Regions from separate parts of the uncultured Halopseudomonas sp. genome, predicted to be linked through region 1. Evidence: predicted binding sites of a transcription regulator. Region 1 holds the regulator's gene; each other region holds the start of a gene.
The links. Region 1 encodes FliA, which starts transcription of late flagellar genes. Its sites were predicted from a motif close to CTAAAGTTTNNNNNNNNNNNGCCGNTAA; they were not measured.
Positions count from the first base shown of each region.

Region 2: the regulator FliA is predicted to act here: its motif matches at 1,717-1,744, upstream of AAC076_RS00210 (methyl-accepting chemotaxis protein).
Region 3: the regulator FliA is predicted to act here: its motif matches at 3,221-3,248, upstream of AAC076_RS10495 (methyl-accepting chemotaxis protein).
Region 4: the regulator FliA is predicted to act here: its motif matches at 2,244-2,271, upstream of AAC076_RS12265 (methyl-accepting chemotaxis protein).

Region 1 is NZ_CAXBOV010000019.1:76,303-81,349, reverse strand. Features, by position in the region: gene flhF (flagellar biosynthesis protein FlhF) at 1-1,203, shown strand, start outside; gene fleN (flagellar synthesis regulator FleN) at 1,233-2,060, shown strand; gene AAC076_RS11950 (RNA polymerase sigma factor FliA) at 2,057-2,794, shown strand; gene AAC076_RS11945 (chemotaxis response regulator CheY) at 3,011-3,388, shown strand; gene AAC076_RS11940 (protein phosphatase CheZ) at 3,406-4,200, shown strand; gene AAC076_RS11935 (chemotaxis protein CheA) at 4,228-5,047, shown strand, end outside.
Region 2 is NZ_CAXBOV010000001.1:42,197-47,243, forward strand. Features, by position in the region: gene AAC076_RS00200 (FHA domain-containing protein) at 1-935, shown strand, start outside; gene AAC076_RS00205 (Tar ligand binding domain-containing protein) at 932-1,495, opposite strand; gene AAC076_RS00210 (methyl-accepting chemotaxis protein) at 1,812-3,434, shown strand; gene AAC076_RS00215 (substrate-binding domain-containing protein) at 3,479-4,801, opposite strand; gene AAC076_RS00220 (ATP-dependent zinc protease) at 4,928-5,047, opposite strand, start outside.
Region 3 is NZ_CAXBOV010000016.1:39,334-44,380, reverse strand. Features, by position in the region: gene dnaX (DNA polymerase III subunit gamma/tau) at 1-1,136, opposite strand, end outside; RNA gene ffs (signal recognition particle sRNA small type) at 1,271-1,367, opposite strand; gene AAC076_RS10495 (methyl-accepting chemotaxis protein) at 1,486-3,129, opposite strand; gene AAC076_RS10490 (hypothetical protein) at 3,441-3,719, opposite strand; gene AAC076_RS10485 (hypothetical protein) at 4,037-4,333, opposite strand; gene AAC076_RS10480 (thiopurine S-methyltransferase) at 4,426-5,047, opposite strand, start outside.
Region 4 is NZ_CAXBOV010000020.1:57,133-62,179, forward strand. Features, by position in the region: gene AAC076_RS12260 (Na+/H+ antiporter NhaC family protein) at 1-461, shown strand, start outside; gene AAC076_RS12265 (methyl-accepting chemotaxis protein) at 518-2,170, opposite strand; gene AAC076_RS12270 (acetyl/propionyl/methylcrotonyl-CoA carboxylase subunit alpha) at 2,396-4,372, opposite strand; gene AAC076_RS12275 (enoyl-CoA hydratase-related protein) at 4,410-5,047, opposite strand, start outside.

The sequences.
Region 1 (5,047 bases):
CCTGGCCTCAGCCAGGAGCTGAAAAAAACCCAGGAGCGCATCGTCAGCGCCCGTGCCCAGCTTGAGGCGGGCGATCGCTCGACCGAGCAGCCCAGTGTCAATCGCCAGCTGTTTGGCGAAACAATGCGACAGGCCGTCCGTGATGGTTCACCGGTTGCCCGTGAGCTGCTCGACAGGCTTAACAACGAACTTGCAGACCCCGCCCCAGAAGCACCTCGCGCCAAGGCGGCGCCCGCTCAGCAGCAGAGTCATTCCGAACCCGAAAACAGTTCAGGGCTCAGCGCCATGCGCGATGAGATTGCTGGCCTGCGTGAAATGCTTGAAGCCCAGCTAGGCAGCATGGCCTGGGGCCAGGTTAACCAGCAGCGCCCGCAACAGGCGAGTCTCTGGCGCCGTCTGACTCAGCTTGGCCTGCCGGCGGAGCTGAGCCAGAAGCTGCTGCAGCTGGTCGCCAATGAAACCAATACCCGCCAGGCCTGGCGGATGTTGCTGGCGCATCTGGCGCACAGTATCCCGGTCATGCGTGAAGAACTGATTGACCAGGGCGGCATCATTGCACTGGTTGGGCCCACGGGGGCCGGCAAGACAACCACCCTGGGCAAGCTCGCCGCGCGCTACGTGCTCAAGCATGGCAGCCAGCATGTGGCCTTGGTCACCATGGATACCTACCGTATTGGCGCCCACGAGCAATTACGTACCCTGGGGCGTATTCTCAACGTTCCGGTACGCGTGGTTGATGAACAGAACAGCCTGGCCGATGTACTGCAGGAGTTTTCCGGCAAGCGTCTGGTGCTGGTCGACAGTGCTGGATTGCAAGCCCAGGATCCGCACCTGCACGGTCAACTCAATCAGCTGGCTGCGTTGGGTCATCGTGTCAGCAAACTGCTGGTGTTGGCAGCGACAAGTCAGTACCAGGTGCTCAAGGCCGCCTATCATACATACAAGGTCTGTGGTCTCAGCGGTTGTGTATTGACCAAGGTTGACGAGGCAGCCACTCTCGGTGAAGCATTGGGTCTGGCCATGCAGCAGGGTTTACCGGTAGCCTATCTGGCAGATGGCCAGCGTATTCCGGATGATATAGTCAAGGCGGTGGGCCATCAGCTGGTCAGCCGCGCGGTCAGTCTGGCGGGTAACGAGGCGCCGGCAGATCAGGCCATGGCAGATGTGTTTGCCGGTATACTACACACCCAGCGGGCAAGCTAACCGTACTTATAAGAAGGTAATTAACGCAGATGGGCAGCAAACATCCGGTTCAGGTTATTGCGGTCACCGGCGGTAAGGGCGGCATTGGCAAGACCAACGTGTCAGTCAATCTCGGTCTCGCGCTTGCCGATTTGGGGCGTCGGGTTGTCCTTCTGGATGCTGACCTTGGCCTGGCCAATGTTGACGTTCTGCTCGGCCTCAAACCCAAGGCGACTCTGGCTGACGTCCTCGAGGGCACCTGTGAGCTGCGCGATGTGCTGCTCGACGGCCCCGGCGGTATCCGTGTAGTTCCTGCCGCTTCCGGCGCTGCCGGTATGGTCAATCTCAATCCCCAACAGCATGCGGGCCTGATTCAGGCATTCAGTGAGATCGGTGACAACATCGATGTCCTGATTGTTGACACTGCAGCCGGTATTGGCGACTCGGTAGTGAGTTTTGTTCGGGCCTCCCAAGAGGTCCTGGTAGTTGTCTGCGATGAGCCCACCTCGATTACCGACGCCTATGCGCTGATCAAACTGCTCAATCGTGACCACGGCATGACGCGTTTCCGGGTATTGGCTAATATGGTTCATACCCCCCAGGAAGGTCGTCTGGTGTTCAGCAAGTTGACCAAGGTCACAGATCGTTTCCTCGACGTAGCTCTGCAGTATGTCGGCGCGGTACCCTACGATGAAAACGTACGCAAGGCGGTGCAGAAACAGCGAGCGATCTATGATGCGTTTCCGCGCAGCAAGGCATCGCTGGCCATTCGCGGGATAGCACAGAAGGTGGACGCCTGGCCGCTACCGGCCAATCCGCGTGGCCACCTCGAATTTTTTGTCGAGCGCCTGGTGCGGCAGACCGGAACAGGCCTATGACGTTAACAGCAGGTGGGGTGAGCATGTATACACGCGCACAGGGTTCCGCTGACTCACAGGATCGACTGGTTGACCAGTTCGCTCCCCTGGTCAAGCGTATTGCCTACCACCTGCTGGGGCGACTGCCTGCCAGCGTCCAGGTTGATGATCTGATACAGGCCGGAATGATTGGTTTGTTGGAGGCTTCTCGCAAGTTCGACAACTCCAAGGGAGCCAGTTTCGAGACCTACGCCGGCATACGTATTCGCGGCGCCATGCTTGATGAGGTGCGCAAGGGTGATTGGGCTCCGCGTTCAGTTCATCGCAACACCCGAATGGTCAGTGACGCAGTGCGCGCTGTTGAATCAAGACTGGGCCGCGACGCCAAGGATCAGGAGATAGCGGCTGAGCTGGAAATGAGTCTGGAGGAGTACTATTCAATCCTCAATGACACCGCGGGCAGCAAATTATTCAGTTTCGATGATCTTCTGGAATCCGGCACTCGGGCTGACGCCCAAAGCGACGAAGAGCCTTTCGGTGGCCTGGAAGATCAGCGTTTCCGTGAGGCGCTGGTAGAAGCGATTGATACCTTGCCAGAGCGCGAGCGTCTGCTTCTTTCTCTGTATTACGATGAAGAGCTGAATCTCAAGGAAATAGGCGCGGTGCTTGGCGTTAGCGAGTCACGTGTCAGTCAATTGCATAGTCAGTGCGCGGCTCGTCTGCGTGCCAGACTGGGCGGGTGGCGAAATGATTGATTTTGTGGTCAACATCCGGACAATGCCCACAGATTGAAGTAATCGTCTGGCAGTAACAGGTATAAAGACGAACAAATGTCAGCGGAGGCAGCGCAATGGAGCCACTCCGGTTACACTGGCGTCAATAAAACGTGAAAGGCTTGTTTGGCCAGTAGCTTAACGGAGTGTAACAACGCACTCTTCCTGGTGTGTACGGAGGTCGACTTGGACAAGAACATGAAAATTCTCATCGTTGATGATTTTTCAACGATGAGGCGCATCATCAAGAATCTGCTGCGTGACCTGGGGTTTACCAACACAGCGGAAGCTGATGACGGTACCTCCGCGCTACCGATGCTGCAGAGTGGCAGTTTCGACTTTCTGGTTACCGACTGGAACATGCCCGGGATGAGCGGCATCGACCTGCTGCGCGCAGTGCGGGCAGATGAACGCCTGAAGCATCTGCCTGTGCTGATGGTGACTGCCGAGGCCAAACGCGACCAGATCATCGAAGCCGCCCAGGCCGGTGTGAATGGTTACGTGGTCAAGCCCTTTACTGCTCAGGCACTCAAGGAAAAGATCGAAAAGATCTTCGAGCGGGTCCAGGCTAAATAACAACCGGGGTACAGGTTATGGCGTTAAGTAAGGACACCGGCCAGGCAACCGCTCAGGAATTTGAACATTCCCTGAAGGATAATGCGCGGCAACTGGTCGATCTCTTGGAGAAAGGTCAGTTCGGCGAAGCCATTCTGGTCATTCACGCGATCAACCAGGCACGGGATCGCGGCCTCTATCACGAGGTGGGACAACTGACCCGCGCCTTGCACAATGCCATTGTCAACTTCCAGCTCGATACCACCCAGGCACTGGGTGATGATGTTGAAGCGACCCGTATTTCTGACGCTTCTGACCGCTTGGACTACGTTGTCACGCTGACGGACAAGGCTGCCAATCGCACCATGGATCTGGTCGACGCCAGTGCGCCCATCGTGGCCAATCTGGGTCAGGAAGCTGCCGCACTTCGAGCAGACTGGGAGCGCCTGCAACGCAGGGAAATGGCTGCTGGAGAGTTTCGCGACCTGTACAAGCGTATGGGTGATTTCCTGGAGAAGACTGAAACGTCGGCTGCCGAAGTCAGTGGGCAATTGAACGAGATTGTCATGGCCCAGGACTACCAGGATCTCACCGGTCAGGTCATCAAGCGTGTGATCACGCTGGTTCACGACGTCGAAGAAAGCCTGCTGAATTTGGTTCGCATGGCCGGCCAGGTTGACCGCATGGCAGGCATAGAACACCAGAAAGTTACCCCCGAAGCAAAAAAAGTGTCACCCAAGGGTGAAGGTCCGCAGATTCATGCCGATAAAAGAGAAGATGTTGTCTCAGGGCAGGATGAAGTCGATGATCTTCTGTCCAGCCTGGGCTTCTAATAACAAGCGCGACCCGGGAGTGGATGCATGAGCTTTGACGCGGATGAAGAGATCCTCCAGGACTTTCTGGTTGAGGCTGGAGAGATTCTGGAATTGTTGTCCGAGCAGCTTATCGAACTGGAGAACCGTCCTGACGATACCAATCTGCTCAATGCGATCTTCCGCGGCTTTCACACCGTCAAGGGTGGCGCCGGCTTTCTGCAGCTCGATGCACTGGTAGGTTGCTGCCACATCGCAGAGAACGTCTTCGATATTCTGCGCAAGGGTGAGCGCAAGGTCGATTCCGAGTTGATGGATGTCGTGCTCCAGGCTCTGGACAGCGTCAACACCATGTTTGATGAAGTGCGTGAACGCACTACGCCAACACCTGCAGATCCTGCATTGCTTGAAGCCCTCGCACGTTTGGCAACGCCAGCTGCCGATGAGCCAGCGCCTGCAACCCACGAAGAACCTGAAGCTGCCGCCCCTCAGCTGCCCATGGCCCAGGCATCCGAAGCAAATGTGGCCGAAGGCGACATAACAGACGATGAGTTTGAGCAATTGCTTGATTCATTGCATGGTTCGGCGGACAGGGCCAGTCCATCCGCCGCATCCGCCCCGACAGCTACCGGCTCGGGCGATGAAATTACTGACGATGAATTCGAGGCGCTGCTTGATCAACTGCACGGCAAGGATGCTTCAACGGCAGCGGCCAGTGCCGTTGCTTCGGCGGCCCCGTCGCCGGGACCAGCGGCAACCTCCGCTGCCGCTGGTGATGAGATCAATGACGACGAATTCGAAGCCCTGTTGGATGAGCTTCACGGCAAAGGATCAGCTCCCGGTCTAGCTGCGTCCTCCAGCCCGGCGG
Region 2 (5,047 bases), on a different contig from region 1:
GCGACGGAATAGTGCTGAATCGCCAGCGTTTTCAGCAGCTACCGGTGCGCGTCGGTCGCGCCTATGCCAACGATCTGATCCTGGATGATCCCCATGTTGCTCCATTTCATGCGATTCTCGAAGAGCAAGACGGACGCTGGGTGCTGCGTAGCGAGGAAACCCGTAACGGCATTATCGTCAACAAACGCACCCAGGAACATGTGGATATGCACGGGCATACCGAGGTGCGTCTGGGACATACCCGCCTGCGCGTGCGAGGTGTTGACCACCCGGTTGCAGAGGAGCTGCCTGACACTGTCAGGCACGGGTGGGAAGGTACCGTGCCTGCTGTGTCGGGGCTTGTCATCGCCGCACTCGTCGTTCTAGCCAATGAGTGGCTGGATGGTGATAGCGCCAGTGAGCTTTTTACTCTGCTTCTTGGGGCGTTCTTCGGATTGGTTCTGGTAGTTATATGGGCAGCCTTCTGGTCGTTGCTCAACCGATTGCTCACCGGCTGTGCCCGTTTTGGTCGTCATCTATTCATTGCCGGCATCGCCTTACTGGTTTTCAGCGTTTGGTATCAGGCGCCCGGACTTCTAGCCTATCGGCTGTCCTGGCCGGCACTGGATCGTTACAGCAGCTTGTTCCTTCTGGTTCCGTGGGCGCTGGCGATCTATTTTCATCTGGTCACGATCAATGAGCGTTTATCGCAGCGAATGGCAGCTATCAGCGCAGGATTTTACGTGGTTGCTTCCGGCATGTTGATGGTCATCAATTACGAGGATGCCGGTACATTAGCCAACAAAGCCTACATGGAAGCGCCCTATCCGCCGGGCTTGCGACACAGTCAGCTGAGTACGGTCGAAGCCTTTATCGAGCGCGCCAATGCGAGTGAAGAGCGCTTGCAGTCCTTGCGCGAAAACGCTGATTCTGAGGACTTTCCAGACGGGATCTAGTTCTGTGGCGCCACGTCTGAATAACGCTGCTCCAGTGAATCGATACCGCTGCGATACCGGGCAAAAGCCGGTTCCATCTGGCGGTAAAACACTTCTTTGGCTTCATCAAACTGATCTCGTTCAACAGCCTCAAAGACAGGGATCAGACCCTTTTCCACAAATGTCCGATGGTCTGCGGTGACCCTGTTTATCAAATTCTGATCTTGTACTGTCAGGTTGGACGCCAGAAAGGCCTGTGTGATCTGATCAAGCTCCTCCAGATTTTGCTCAACCTGAGGGCGCAGGGAAGAAAGCGGTTGCGATATTAAATCGTATTCAGAGTTTCGCGGATCATATTGCACTGCAATCAAGGCAAGCTTTCGGTTCTGGCTGGCGAGGTCAAACATCCTGGCAATTTGCACCCGAGGTTCTGGACGCTCCTCCATCGCCGTTTCCGGTGAGTTGGCAGTTGCGCTCCTACCGTTCATTACGGTCAGACTGATGCCTGCTATGCAGACAACCAGAATCAGCATGGACAGCAGAATGCGCTGTTTGATGGAGAAGTTGCCGATCAGAGTCATTTCAGATACCCGAGATAGTGGTTTTAGTGCGCCGGGGAATATCCGTGGGCGCTTTATGCTGTGAAATTCTAAAATGCTGGTCTATAAAGAACAATGTTAGCGGGTTACGTATATGGGTTATTGACGGGTGTCAGGAATCATGGCTCGAATTTCCAGCTCGAAATTTTTCCATTGATACGCCCCCTTCGTCTTGCTCAGTTTCGATGGGGTTTATCGTTTTTCTAAAGTAGCTTTTGTTCCAGCCGATAATTCTTATCTATGACGAGCTAGCACCGAGCCACTTCCGGCGTGGCCTGCCTGCCGCAAGGATCCTCTTATGTTCAGCAAATCAATACGTGCACAGACGGTGGCTTTAGTAGCCGGCAGCCTGTTATTGCTTACCCTTATCGCTCTCTCCAGCCAACGATTTCTTGCGTCCAACGTCAGTTCCTACGAAGCGCTTGTTAACGGACCCGTGCAGGCCATGGTTCTTATTGAGCAGGCCAACGGCGAATTCAAGACGCAGGTGCAGGAGTGGAAGAACGTCCTGTTGCGTGGCAGTGATCCTGCCGCGCGCGAGAAATACTGGACTGCTTTTCAGGAGCAGGAAGGGCAGGTACAGACGATGCTCGCCAGCTTGGCCGAGGTGCCTTCCTTGCCAGATGACACTCGGCAAGGCGTTAAAGCCCTTCGCGAGGAGCATTTGGCCCTTGGACAAGCCTATAGACGGGGTTACGCGGCTTTCGTGGCCGCAGGAAACGACTCCGCAGCCGGTGATCTTGCAGTGAAAGGTGTCGACCGGCCCGCTTCAGAGCAGATGAATACCCTGGTAACCCAACTGCATAAAGCTGCTGACCAGCAATCGGCTGATATTGCCGCCAGCGCGAGCCGGGCAACTTTGCTCGGCATGCTGCTCCTGGTCTTTGCCGGCATTGCTCTCACCTTACTCAGTGTCTGGCGTATAGATCGCAGCTTGGTAGCCCCTATCCGCACATTGATCGATCAGGTAACTGGATTGAGTCAGGGCCGTATTGGTAAAAGAGCCACGTTGCAGCGCAAGGACGAGCTGGGGCAGTTGGCGCAGGCAGCCAATACCCTGAATGACTTCCTCGCAGAGACCTTTGCCCAGCTGCAGTCCAGTACCCGTGAACTCGATCAGGCCAGTGGCGAGCTAAATAGTGTAGCCACCACCATCGCTGGCGGTACCCGCGAGCAGTTCACGCGCACTGACCAGGTTGCCACTGCTATGGAGGAAATGTCGGCCACTGCGCAGCAGGTTGCCTCTTCGGCGGGTACCGCCGCCACTTCAGCGGATGCCGCAGATGCTTCTGCGCAGAAGGGTGAAACGGTCATGCGCTCGACGGTCAAGACGATTACCGAGATGCGTGGTGAAATTACGCATACCGCAGATATTATCAAGAAGCTGGCCAGCGACAGCGATCGTATCGGCAAGGTTCTGGATGTAATACGAGGAGTTGCCGAGCAAACCAATTTGCTGGCGCTCAACGCAGCCATTGAAGCCGCACGCGCCGGTGAAGCAGGTCGTGGTTTTGCTGTAGTAGCCGATGAAGTGCGCACGCTTGCCCAGCGTACATCTGCATCCACCTCTGAGATAAACGAGATTATCGAGGCGGTGCAGCGCGGTGCTTCGGAGGCTGCCAAGGCGATTGAGCAAGGGCAGGAGCGCAGTGGCCAAGGTGTGCAGCTGGTAACTGAGGCAGGCGAAATGCTGCATGAAGTCACGCGTGCAATTGAGGCGATTCGGGATATGAATCGCCAGATCGCTACCGCCGCCGAAGAACAGAACGCGGTGGTTGACGATATATCCCGCAATCTGACGGAGATTACGGCCATTGGTACGACCAACCAGGAGAACGTCGAGCGCACAGCCAAGGCCAGCGAACGCTTGCACACCTTGTCAAATGGACTGAGTGATATTACCAAGCGTATCAGTCAATAGAGTCGCAGCCCGGTGCAGGACTTTAGTGTTCGCTGGTGCTTCTATCAGCGTCGTACCCAGAGTTCTACCCGGCCGTTCCGCTGCTCACCTGCGTCCCCGCCCGCAGAGCCCACGGGCATATAGTGTCCATAGCCTGTATGGCCGGCCACAGGGATGTCCAGGTCCCTCAGTGACTTGCTGACCGAGAGAGCCCGTAACTCTGAGATCATTTGAGCGCGTAGCTCATCAGTTTGCTGGTCGGCAAAGCCGATCAGCATCAGGTCTTTTCCGGTTTTGCCGCTTTGCTGAAGATAATGCTGAATCCGCAGCAGGTCGCGTTTGGCTTTGTTGTCCAGTTGGGTGCGGCCCTCGGCGAAGCGGATGTTCACAGACAGGCGGTTATAGCGCTCGGTCAGACGCTTGAAGCTCTCTGGCACGCCAGCGTCATATGCGGGTTCGACGGCGAAAGGGTTCTGGGAAAAGAATCCTGACTGGGCCACGATATCTTGCCCTGGTTGGCTCTGGACGTACTCGATAAAAGCCTGCACCAGTGGACCCCCGGTCACTCCGGGGGTGTAAAGATAAAGCCTACGTGAAAGCGGGTAGTCTTCAGTTGCTACTGACAATTTGCTGGGCTTGAGAGCTGGGGCATTGCCGTCGGCTATTGCCAGTAACTTGCTGCTACGCACAGAGGAGAATCCGGCGAAGCCGATGGCTGCAGGATCGCTACTGACATCATCCGATAGCTTGTCGTTGGATTCATAGCGCCTGGCGCTGCTCGTCAGCGTATATCGACCCGCGAGGACCAGTTCCTTGAAGGTATCCCAGGTTCCTGAACGTTCATCACGGGCATAGATGGCAATGGGTTGATCGGAACCACCCACTAGTGACCAGTTGGTGATCTCACCAGCAAAGATCCTGGCCAGAGTTTCTATACTCAGCTGCTCTAGCGGATTGGATGGATGAACCAGAATCGCCAGCCCGTCTATGGCAATTACGTGCTCGCTCTGCTCATCGGTCATATCTGCCCGGCTGCTCATCGCGGCGACTTCGCCGGGTTTGATACGGCGTGAAGCAGCCCAGATATCCGCTTGGTTGGCGGCCATGGAGGTGAACCCTGTACTGGTGCCGTGGGCCGCTACCAGAACACTCAAGGGCTCCCCGTCCCGCGTGCCGCTGAGCACAACTTCGTTTTGATCGCCGGTTTCCGTTGCAGTAATCGTCTCTGTCGAGCGTTGCTGGAGAAAGCCGGTCATAAGCATGGGCGCCAGGGTAGCGCCGATAGTGTTTGACCCATGAATTTCCAGGTCGTGGGCAGTTGCCAGGGAAGGAGCAACTGCCAAGATGAGGCATATTTGACTGAATAATCGGCGGTAGGCTGTGTACATCGATGGTCTCGTGGAGTCGGACGGGCAGGTATCGGTCAGCCAGAGTGAGACTCAGAGATTTCATCCAGGTTACAGCGGTCAAAACGGCCGGATGCAGCAGCCGTTCAGAGCTATTTGGAACTCGATTCAGCCCTGATTGGTCGGCCCGGGAGCGCTGCAGGCCGGGCTTCCAACGGCATATTCCAGGCTGGGGTCTACCATCGCGTCAAACTGTTCAAGCGCCGTCGAGCCGATCAGAAAAGGGTA
Region 3 (5,047 bases), on a different contig from region 1:
GGCTTTCCCGGCGAGTCGCCAGGCGGCTCGGCGAGAGCATCCTGCTCCAGAGTACCCGGTCTGAATGCCAGCATGCGCAACATGGCCATTTCAAAGCCGCCGCGCGGTTCCGGCGCCAGGGGCAGGTCTCGACGGCCGTGGAGGCCCAATTGATAGAAAAGCTGTACATCTTCTGCACTGATCTGACCCGCCAGCGCCAGCACGCGCTCCTGATCTCCCAGGCTATTATCTACCGCCTGGGGTAGAACCTGGGCAATAGCTATTCTCTGCAGCACCGAGAGCAACTCAGCCAGTACCCCGGTAAAATCTGCACCCTGCTCCGCCAACTCGGCAACCGCAGCCAGCAACGCCTTGGCGTCGCCAACACCCAACGCCTCCAGCAAACCGAATACTTGGCCATGATCAATAGTTCCGAGCATGCTGCGAACGTCACTGACCTGCAGGGCGCCATTGCCGAATGCAATCGCCTGATCGGTCAGACTCAATGCATCTCGCATCGAGCCATCGGCTGCCCGGCCAAGCAGCCATAGCGATTCCTCGTCAAACCGGATCAGCTCTTCGCCGAGAACATGGCGTAGATGATCAACGATTTTCTCGGGTTGCATATTCTTCAATGAGAACTGCAGACAGCGCGAGAGGATGGTGACCGGGAGTTTTTGCGGATCGGTAGTAGCAAGCAGAAATTTAACGTGCTCGGGTGGCTCCTCAAGCGTTTTCAGCAGCGCATTGAAGCTGTGGCTTGATAGCATGTGCACTTCGTCGATCAGGTAGACCTTGTAACGTCCGCGAGATGGCGCGTATTGCACGTTATCAAGCAGCTCGCGGGTGTCCTCGACCTTGGTTCTGCTGGCCGCGTCAACCTCGATCAGATCAACGAAGCGCCCTTCATCAATCTCGCGACACGCCGAACAGGTTCCGCAGGGCTCGGAGCTCACTCCTGTCTCACAATTCAGGCATTTGGCCAGAATACGCGCAATAGTGGTTTTACCAACTCCCCGGGTGCCGGTGAAAAGGTAGGCATGGTGCAGCCGATCATGGTCAAGCGCGTTGATCAACGCCTGGAGCACATGGGTCTGACCGACCATTTCACGGAACAGGCGCGGACGCCATTTGCGGGCAAGTACCTGATAACTCATTGGATGTGTGCTGTCCGGTAGGATCTGAAAGGCGAGCGGGTACTGTAACCAAAGCAGACGGACTTTGCGAGATGTGCTGCTTGGCTTGGGGGATATCGGGGGTGCTGAATACGAGAGGACGTCATGGGTGGCGACCCTACCAGCCACACCCCGGCACACGATGTAACCGCTGTGGCTGCTCCCTTCCGGGCCTGACCAGGTTAACGGCGAATCATTGCGAGGGGACCGGCAGGGCCACCATAACGAACCTGTGCTGGACAGGCCGCGCTATTGTAACGGCTTGGCGTCAAGTTACAACCCATTGTTGGGCGCTTCTTGGAGCCTGGCTTTATATAAACTGAAGCGCCCTTCAGGTCCTGAAACGACCTACCTGCTGCTGCAGTCCTGCAGCCAGTCTGGCCATGGACTCACTAGCCTGACGACTCTCACTGGAATTCTGCGCTGCCTGATCAGAAAGATCCCTGATGCCACTGATGTTACGGGCAATCTCTTCCGTGGTCTGGGTCTGCTCTTCACAGGCCGAGGCAATCTGTGCGGCCATATCGTTGATTCGCACAACCGATTGTGCGGTATCGTTAAGCGATCTTTCCGCGCCCTCTGCCTGTTCGACACTCTCGGCAGCCAGGGAAGCGCCGCGCTGCATGACTGTTACCGCCTGAGTGCTTCCGGTTTGCAGGCTCTGGATCATTTCCTGAATATCGCGGGTGGAATCCTGGGTGCGAGCCGCCAGCGTTCTGACCTCGTCCGCTACCACGGCAAAACCCCGGCCCTGCTCACCTGCGCGTGCAGCTTCGATGGCGGCGTTGAGGGCCAGCAAATTGGTTTGCTCTGCGATCGCCTGAATAACACTCAGCACGCCACCAATCTTGTCACTATCCTGCTCAAGACGGTTGATCACGCCTGCAGCCTCAGCTACATCCTTGGCCAGCCTGCGTAAGGCGTTCATCGTCTGACCAACGACTTCGGATGTCGACTTACCCTGCTGGTCCGCCTGGCGGGCAGCTTCGGCAGTGCTGTGAGCGTTATCGGCTACTTCGTGAATAGCGGCGGTCATTTCGGTTGCCGCTGTACTGACCTGATCAATGGCCAGGTGCTGATCCGTCACCAGTTGATCCTGGTTGGCCGCTATGGCGCTCATTTGCTCGGAGGCCGATGCCACCAGGAGTGTCGATTCGGCGACTTCCCGGATCAGGAGTTGTAGCTGATCAAGGAACTCGTTAAAGCTCGCACCAAGCTGGCCCACCTCATCCGCTGAGTTGACATCAACCCGCTTTGTAAGGTCACCACCACCGCCAGCTATATCGCGAATGCGCGCTAGAATATTCTCGATTGGCCGGACAATAAGACCGGGGAGAAAGGCAATGGTCAACACACAGACAACAAGCCCGAGAATGACCACCAAAGACATATTGCGCGCGTTTGCTGAAGTGGCCTGCTCCGCTTCCTGAAGCTCCGTGGCAGCCGAGGCATCAACCAACTGGGTCATTTGATCTATCAAGTCACGAGCGCGGCCAAATAGTTCGGCGGACTCACCAAAACTGAGCTGATTGGCCTCACCCTTGTCCTGAAACGCTTCGCTTTGTGAGAGTCGCACTACTTCCAGGCTGACCTTCTTCCATGCGTCAAAAACCTGCACGAACTCCTGGCCAAGGGCTTTGCTCTGCGGAGATACCGCTAACGACGTGGATACCTTGACCCGATCCAGTGCCTGCTGGAGGTTATCGGAATGGGCAACGACCAGATCATTACGCTCATCGCGCGCTGAACCTTGAACCAGTGCACGCTCTGCGACCAGCGCCTGATACATGTCCCGGTCTGCTTCCAAAAGGTTAGTCGCCTGCGGCAACAAACCACTGGAAAATCGCTCCATCCGGGAGGATAGATCGCTAATACCTATATAGGCAACAGCGCCCAGCAGACAAAACGCGCCGGCCAGAAACACCATGGGAAGGGTCAATTTCCAGCGAAAGCCCAGGTTACGAAAAGAAGCCATTAGCATATTCCCCATCTTATTCGTGGCCTCGGCTCGAACGCGGAAGGCCCTTTCTTATCAGGAAGAAGATCTTTCTGACATAGTAGCTTCCATATCGGCCATACAGCGAACAACATTAGGAAAATGTGCAACTGAGCGTTCCGGATTAAGCGCAGCCAACCAGTGAACGTAATGATAAAGAGGGGAAACAATAGCGAATCGTGCATTATGCAATACATGCACAAGGACAGGCCGAGTGCATGGGCATTCAACTAGCCGCTAATAGCGAGGAGAGAAACCTCGCAGAGAGGGATGTGTGCGGCTCTATTTCTCTAGAAAACCCAACTGCGCTGCTGACCAGATTGCTCCAACGCCACAGCAATGGAATCCGGCGCACCAGAATCCTTGATACTGGCTGTATTGGACATATTCATCTGACGCGCTAGCGTCCGGGAATTGGCGTTTTCATCTATCCAACTACGAATCTCGATTTGTTGGGGGGCTTGGCGGGCTGTCGTATCCAGATCCGTTTCGCCGGTGGAAAGCAGAAATGCCGCGCCGAGTAGAACCCCTTGAATACTCATGAAAAAAGCAACGTCTCGACCTTTCATTCTGAAATTCCTCCCTATTTCCAGCAGAGCGCTTGGCTCTGTTGATGATGACGACGCAATCGCCTTTACAGGGAGTATTGCAGGGGTCGTGCCAGTATTTTCATATATTTAAATCAATAAAAATCAATTACTTACATATCTTCAAATTGTACGCCCATTGCATTTTGCATGACCTGATCATTTTTTATCAGGCAGGATGCATGCAGGCACATGGCTGTCAGATCGGCGGTATCACCAGGGAGACCATAAACGGTATGTAGACCAACGCAAATGTCGTACTCAGTAGTGTTGTACCTGCTACTTGTCGCGGCTCGGTATCAAGCAGCGTGGCTGTAACCACTGTATTGGCTGCGATTGGCGTGATGGAGATAAGAAAGATCGCCTTGTAAACGCTGGGATCGTAAATAGACAGCTAAAAATGGCAGCATGATGACGCTGGCTGACAAGGGCGCGCTCATCACACCCGGGAACACAACCGAGGGGGTAACGATGCACAGCATGATCCCGGCAATATGGCTGCCGCTAGCCTTCAGAAAACGCCCCGCGAGCCATCCAAGCCCAACGGTTATGTAAAGGGGGAAGAGCTTGAACAGCAGGGCAAGGGCGGCCGCCATGACAACTCCGGGCAGAAAACAGACCTGGTATTAAGATTTTACGGCCGCCCTGGTTGGCGGCCGGGAGTAACCCGACAAACATAACTGTACGATCATTTGTCTTCGATGAGATACACCCTTTCGATCAGGCTGGTCATGCCCTGATCACGGAACACGGCATGCTCCTCAAGCACCTGGGCCTCTTGTAAAACCGACACGGAACAACCGGAAAAAAGTGTCCTTACTTCCGTATCCGGCACGCTGAATGGCGGGCCCGGCCGCTCGGACTGACGGTAATCCAGCGTGATCAGCAGCATTTTCCAGCCAGCCTGGAGTTGTTCACGCAGGTGCGAGACATACTGCTGACGCATGGGCGGCGGCAGTGCGATAAGCGCAGCTCGGTCGTATACCGCATTCACCGTCCCCAAATGCGTCGCCCCCAGCGCAAAAAAATCGCCGCAATAGAGCGTCAGTTCAGAACACGCGGCCACATCGAAACCATCGCTGTCTTGCCATTTGCACGACAGCCCGTTTTCTTCAATAAAGCTATCCAGGGCCTGCCGCGATAACTCGGCACCAACGACCGCCGATCCTTGCTCACGCAACCAGAGCATATCAAGGGTTTTGCCGCACAGCGGGACCAGCACCGTAGCCCCTGGTTTCATTGCCAGCGCGGACCACCAGCGCACTAGCAGAGGGTTAGCACGCGATTTGTGGAAACCGATTTCACCCAGC
Region 4 (5,047 bases), on a different contig from region 1:
AAGGCATGAAGATGATGGCGATGATCGGTTTTATCATGATCGCCGCCGCCGGCTTTGCCGAGGTCATGCGTGCGACCGGCTCGATTCAGACACTGGTCGATAGCTCGGCTGCCATGATTGGCGATAATCGGGCCCTGGCTGCATTGTTGATGTTGCTGGTGGGTTTGCTGATCACAATGGGTATCGGCTCGTCGTTTTCGACCATTCCGATCATTGCAGCCATCTATGTACCCCTTGCGCTGCAACTGGGATTCAGTCCCCTGGCGATTGTCGCACTGGTAGGTACTGCTGCTGCGCTGGGCGATGCCGGCTCGCCCGCTTCGGATTCAACTCTGGGACCGACCGCGGGCCTGAACGTGGATGGCCAGCACAACCATATCTGGGATACGGTGGTACCGACCTTCCTGCACTACAATCTGCCGTTGATCGCATTCGGCTGGTTGGGGGTAATGGTTCTCTGAAGAAGCTGGCTGCCGTCGCCCTGAAAACCAGGACGATGACAGCTTCCCGCTAACTGTCAAACTCTGAAGCGTCCCACAAGCGAGTCGATCTGCTTGCCAAGCTGGGTCAGGTGCGCACTGGCCTGGGCGGTTTGTTCGGCACCATCGGTGGTTTCGCGGGCCAGTTCGGCAGCTTCAGTAACGCTACGGTTGACGTCCTCGACCACGGTGGATTGCTGAGTAGTAGCGCTGGCAATCGAGGCGTTGAGCGCAACCATCTGCTGCATCGACTCAGTGATCTGATCGAGGGCTTCGCCAGCGGCGCGGGCCTGTTGTACGCTGAGTTCGGAGTAGCGATCACTCTCGTTGATAACCTCTACCACAGTGTGCGTATTGGTCTGCAACTTGTTGATCATGGCGTCGATTTCTTCAGTGGACTTCTGGGTGCGCTGGGCCAGGTTGCGTACTTCGTCGGCAACGACCGCAAAGCCACGACCCATCTCGCCAGCCCGAGCGGCTTCAATAGCGGCGTTGAGCGCCAGCAGGTTGGTCTGTTCGGCAATATTGCGGATGACGTCAAGTACCGAAGTTATTTCCTGTGCGTCGGTGGACAGACCGCTCATGTGCTTGACTGCGGTTTTTACACTGTTTGACAGGTGGTTGATCTGCTCGATGGTCTTGCTCACCTGAACGCGGCCATTGTTGGCGCCTTCGTTGGCGTTTTCAACTTCCTGGGCTGCTGCGTTGGCATTCTGAGCCACATCCTGCACGCCGTAGGTGATCTCGTTGACAGCGGTAGCCATCAGCTCCATCTTTTCGGTCTGTTGGGTCATGCCGCGCAGGCTGTTGTTGCTGATCTGGCTCAACTGCTGGCCGGCGCTGGTCAGCTGGCTGGCGCTGTCGCCGAGCTGATGCACAATGGAACGCAGGTTTTCGGTGAAGCTATTGAAATAGGCGGCGATCTGCGCCAATTCGTCACGGGCATCGTCATCAAGCTTGCGGGTGAGGTCAGCTTCGCCGCTGGCGATGTCACGCATGGCGTGGACGACGTTGTTAAGTGGTCGGGAAATGCTGCGTCCGATAATGTAAAGGATCAGCACCATCAGCAGAGTTAGCAGGGTAACGAAAATCAGTGCCTTGATTGCATCGGCGAGGAACTTGGCTTCCATATCCGCAATGAAAATGCCGGTGCCGATCATGTAATCCCATGGCTCGAAATGGGTGAAAGCAGCGATCTTCCTGTGCCCCTCACCTTCGCCGGGATTCTGTCCGGGGCGTGACCAGGTGTATTCGATGAAGGCAGTACCTTGATCCCGGGCCAGTGCAACCATCTCGGTAATGATGTTTGGCCGACCGTCGCTATTGGTGATGGTGGTCAGATCCACACCCTCGGTCTGGGGCGCCATGGGGTGCATGATCATCACGTTGTTCATGTCATTGACCCAATAGTATTCGGTACCGCCGCCGTAGCGCATCGCACGCAGAGCTTCGAGAGCAGCCGTACGGGCCTCTGGGCCGGTCATTTCGCCTGCGACTTCCTTGGCATGGTAGTAGCCAAACATCGTGCGAGCGGACTCGACCAGGTGGGTCGCTTTGGTGATCTCGGCCTGCCGATATTCTGCTTTCAGCGTGGCCAGAGAGGCCAAGGCCAGCACGGTCATGCTTACCAGCGCGACCAGCAGAATAATCCAGATCCGCTGACTGATTTTTATTTTGCGCAGTACGTTCATCTACTACCTCTCCCCGGGACCGTTACCAACAAAGCGCGCAACAGCACTTTGAGGCCAGACACATCTTTTTGTTTTATCGACCAACGACCAGAAAACCTGAGTGTTATTTTGTTGGCAGTTATGATGTCAATTTGACGTTATTCTCGGGCAGATACAATAGCTTGCTGTGGCAAATCACCGATTCATATCAGTATCCATTGGTCAAACACACTGTGGCGAGGCGGCTCAGGTCAGTTCGATCAGCAGTTGCCGGGACTTGACCTGCATGCCTTCGCTGGCCAGCAATTGACTGACCGTGCCGTCCATCTGCGCCTTGAGCGTGTGCTCCATTTTCATCGCTTCCATACGCAGCATGATCTGGCCCTTGATTACCTTGTCGCCTACCGTTGTCAGGACTTCGGTGACGGCGCCATCCATCGGCGCCAGAATGCTGTTGGACCCGGCACCAGAGGCGGCGACAGGTGGTCTGTTGGAAACATCCTCGAATTGCGTATTGCCATGCTGACTATACAGCGCCACCCGATTGCCGTTGATCAGGCAGGCGCGTTTAAAGCGTATGCCGTCAACCTCTAATGTTAGAGCAGTCGTCGTATGCTCGATCACTCGTAGGTGCAGGTTACGCTCGGCGAGAGTGATGTTCAGGCTGCCGGCAAGTCCGTCTCTGCAGGCAGACACTTGAATGGGATGGATTTCACCCGCGTTGAGCAGCAGATAACGGCTGGGAATCGGCGTGGTATTGCTCCACCCCTGCCACTCGAGTGGCACATTACAATGCTGAGCAGAGGCTCGGTATAGCATTGCCGCGGCGATCGCCAGATCCTCTTCGGCCACCGGCTGTGGCGTCAGGCTCGGGTCTGTGTTGAATTGCTCGGTGATAAAGGCAGTGTTGGTGTCTCCCGATGCAAACTGTGGATGGGCCAACAGATTGATCAGAAACCGCTGATTGGCGTTCACCCCCAGCAGTACTGACTGCTCCAGTGCATTGATCAGGCGGCTGCGTGCCTGTTCGCGGGTGGCGCCATGGGCGATGATCTTGGCCAGCATGGGGTCGTAAAAAGGCGTAATCGCCTGACCCTCGCGCAGGCCATGGTCGATGCGTACACCCTCTATATCCGCCGGCTGCCAGAGGTCGACGTGTCCTGTCTGGGGCATGAAGTCTCGGCTAGCGTCCTCGGCATACAGGCGCACCTCGATGGCGTGGCCCTGGAGGCTAATCTGCTCCTGACTCAGCGGCAGTGGCAGGCCAGAGGCTACATCCAGTTGCCAGGCCACCAGATCCAATCCGGTGACCAGCTCGGTGACGGGATGCTCCACCTGCAGACGCGTGTTCATCTCAAGAAAGTAGAACTCGCCAGCGCAGTCCAGCATGAATTCCACGGTGCCAGCGCCGCTGTAGTTGACGCTAGCAGCCGCTCTTATGGCTGCGGCGCCCATGGAGGCGCGCAGCTCGGTTGTAATGACCGGGCAGGGCGCTTCCTCGATGACCTTCTGATGACGGCGCTGCACCGAGCAGTCACGCTCACCCAGGTGCACCAGATTGCCGTGGTTGTCGCCGAAGATCTGGATCTCCACGTGTCGCGGACGGATCAGCGCCCGTTCCAGTATCAGTTCGGCGCTACCAAAGGCACTTTGCGCTTCTGCGCGGGCGCTGCGCAGTTGGTCAGGCAGCTCGGTGAGGTTCTGCACGAGGCGCATGCCACGTCCGCCTCCGCCGGCACTGGCTTTGATCATCAGCGGAAAGCCAATCTTCTTTGCCTCCCGTATCAGGGTTTTATCATCCTGAGCGCTGCCCTGATAACCGGGAATGCAGGGAACGCCGGCCTCGAGCATGGCAATCTTGGACAGACGCTTGCTACCCATGAGTCGAATGGCTTTGGTGGAAGGACCGATGAAGGTCAGGCCGGCATCCAGGCAGGCCTGGGCGAAGTCCGCGTTCTCCGACAGAAATCCGTAGCCGGGATGAATGGCTTCGGCGCCGCTTCGCTTCGCTGCGTCGATGATGGCTGGTATGTTCAGATAGGACTGCACCGCCGGCGACGGACCAATACAGAGAGCCTGATCCGCCATGTGTACATGGCGGCTGTCGGCGTCCGCATCTGAATAAACCGCCACGGTACGGTAACCCAGAGCGCTGGCGGTGCGCATGATGCGGCAGGCGATTTCACCGCGGTTAGCGATCAGCAGCGTTGTAATGCGTGGCATGGGTGCAGGTCCTCAAGGAAAGTGGCTCTAAAAAGCGTCACTGGGGAGCCCAGCCCGGTTTGCGTTTCTGAACAAACGCCAGCGTGCCCTCGGCGGCCTCCTTGCCGGTTACGGCCTCGGCAAACATCTCAGCAGCCTCATCGAGCACATCCCCAAGTGGCTGTTCATTGCTGGTCAGTAGCAATGCCTTGGTTTGCATATTTGCTCCGGGCGCGCAACGCAGAACCTGCTCGAGGCTGGACGCCAGTCTCTGTTCCAGCCGCAGTACGTCTGGCTCGCTGAAATGCACCAGACCCAGGCGCAAGGCTTCGATACCGTCAAAACGCGCCGCAGTCAGTGCCAGTCGGCGGGTATGGGTCAGGCCTATGCGCCGCACTACAAAGGGTGCGATCTGCGCCGGAATAACGCCGAGGCTGGTCTCTGGCAGGCCAAAACGGCAACTATCCAGACAGATGCCGATATCCGAGATCGATGCCAGCCCCAGGCCCCCGCCGAGTACGGCGCCCTCCAGGACGGTAATCAGTACTTGCGGCTGGGATGCGGCTTCCTCCAGCAGGCGGCCAAAACTGCGATTGATGCGGGCCTGCACAGTCTGGTCGCTGCGACGGGCCGTAGCCATGTCCTTTATGTCACCACCGGAGCAGAAATGCCCGCCAGCGCCACGTATTACTATCA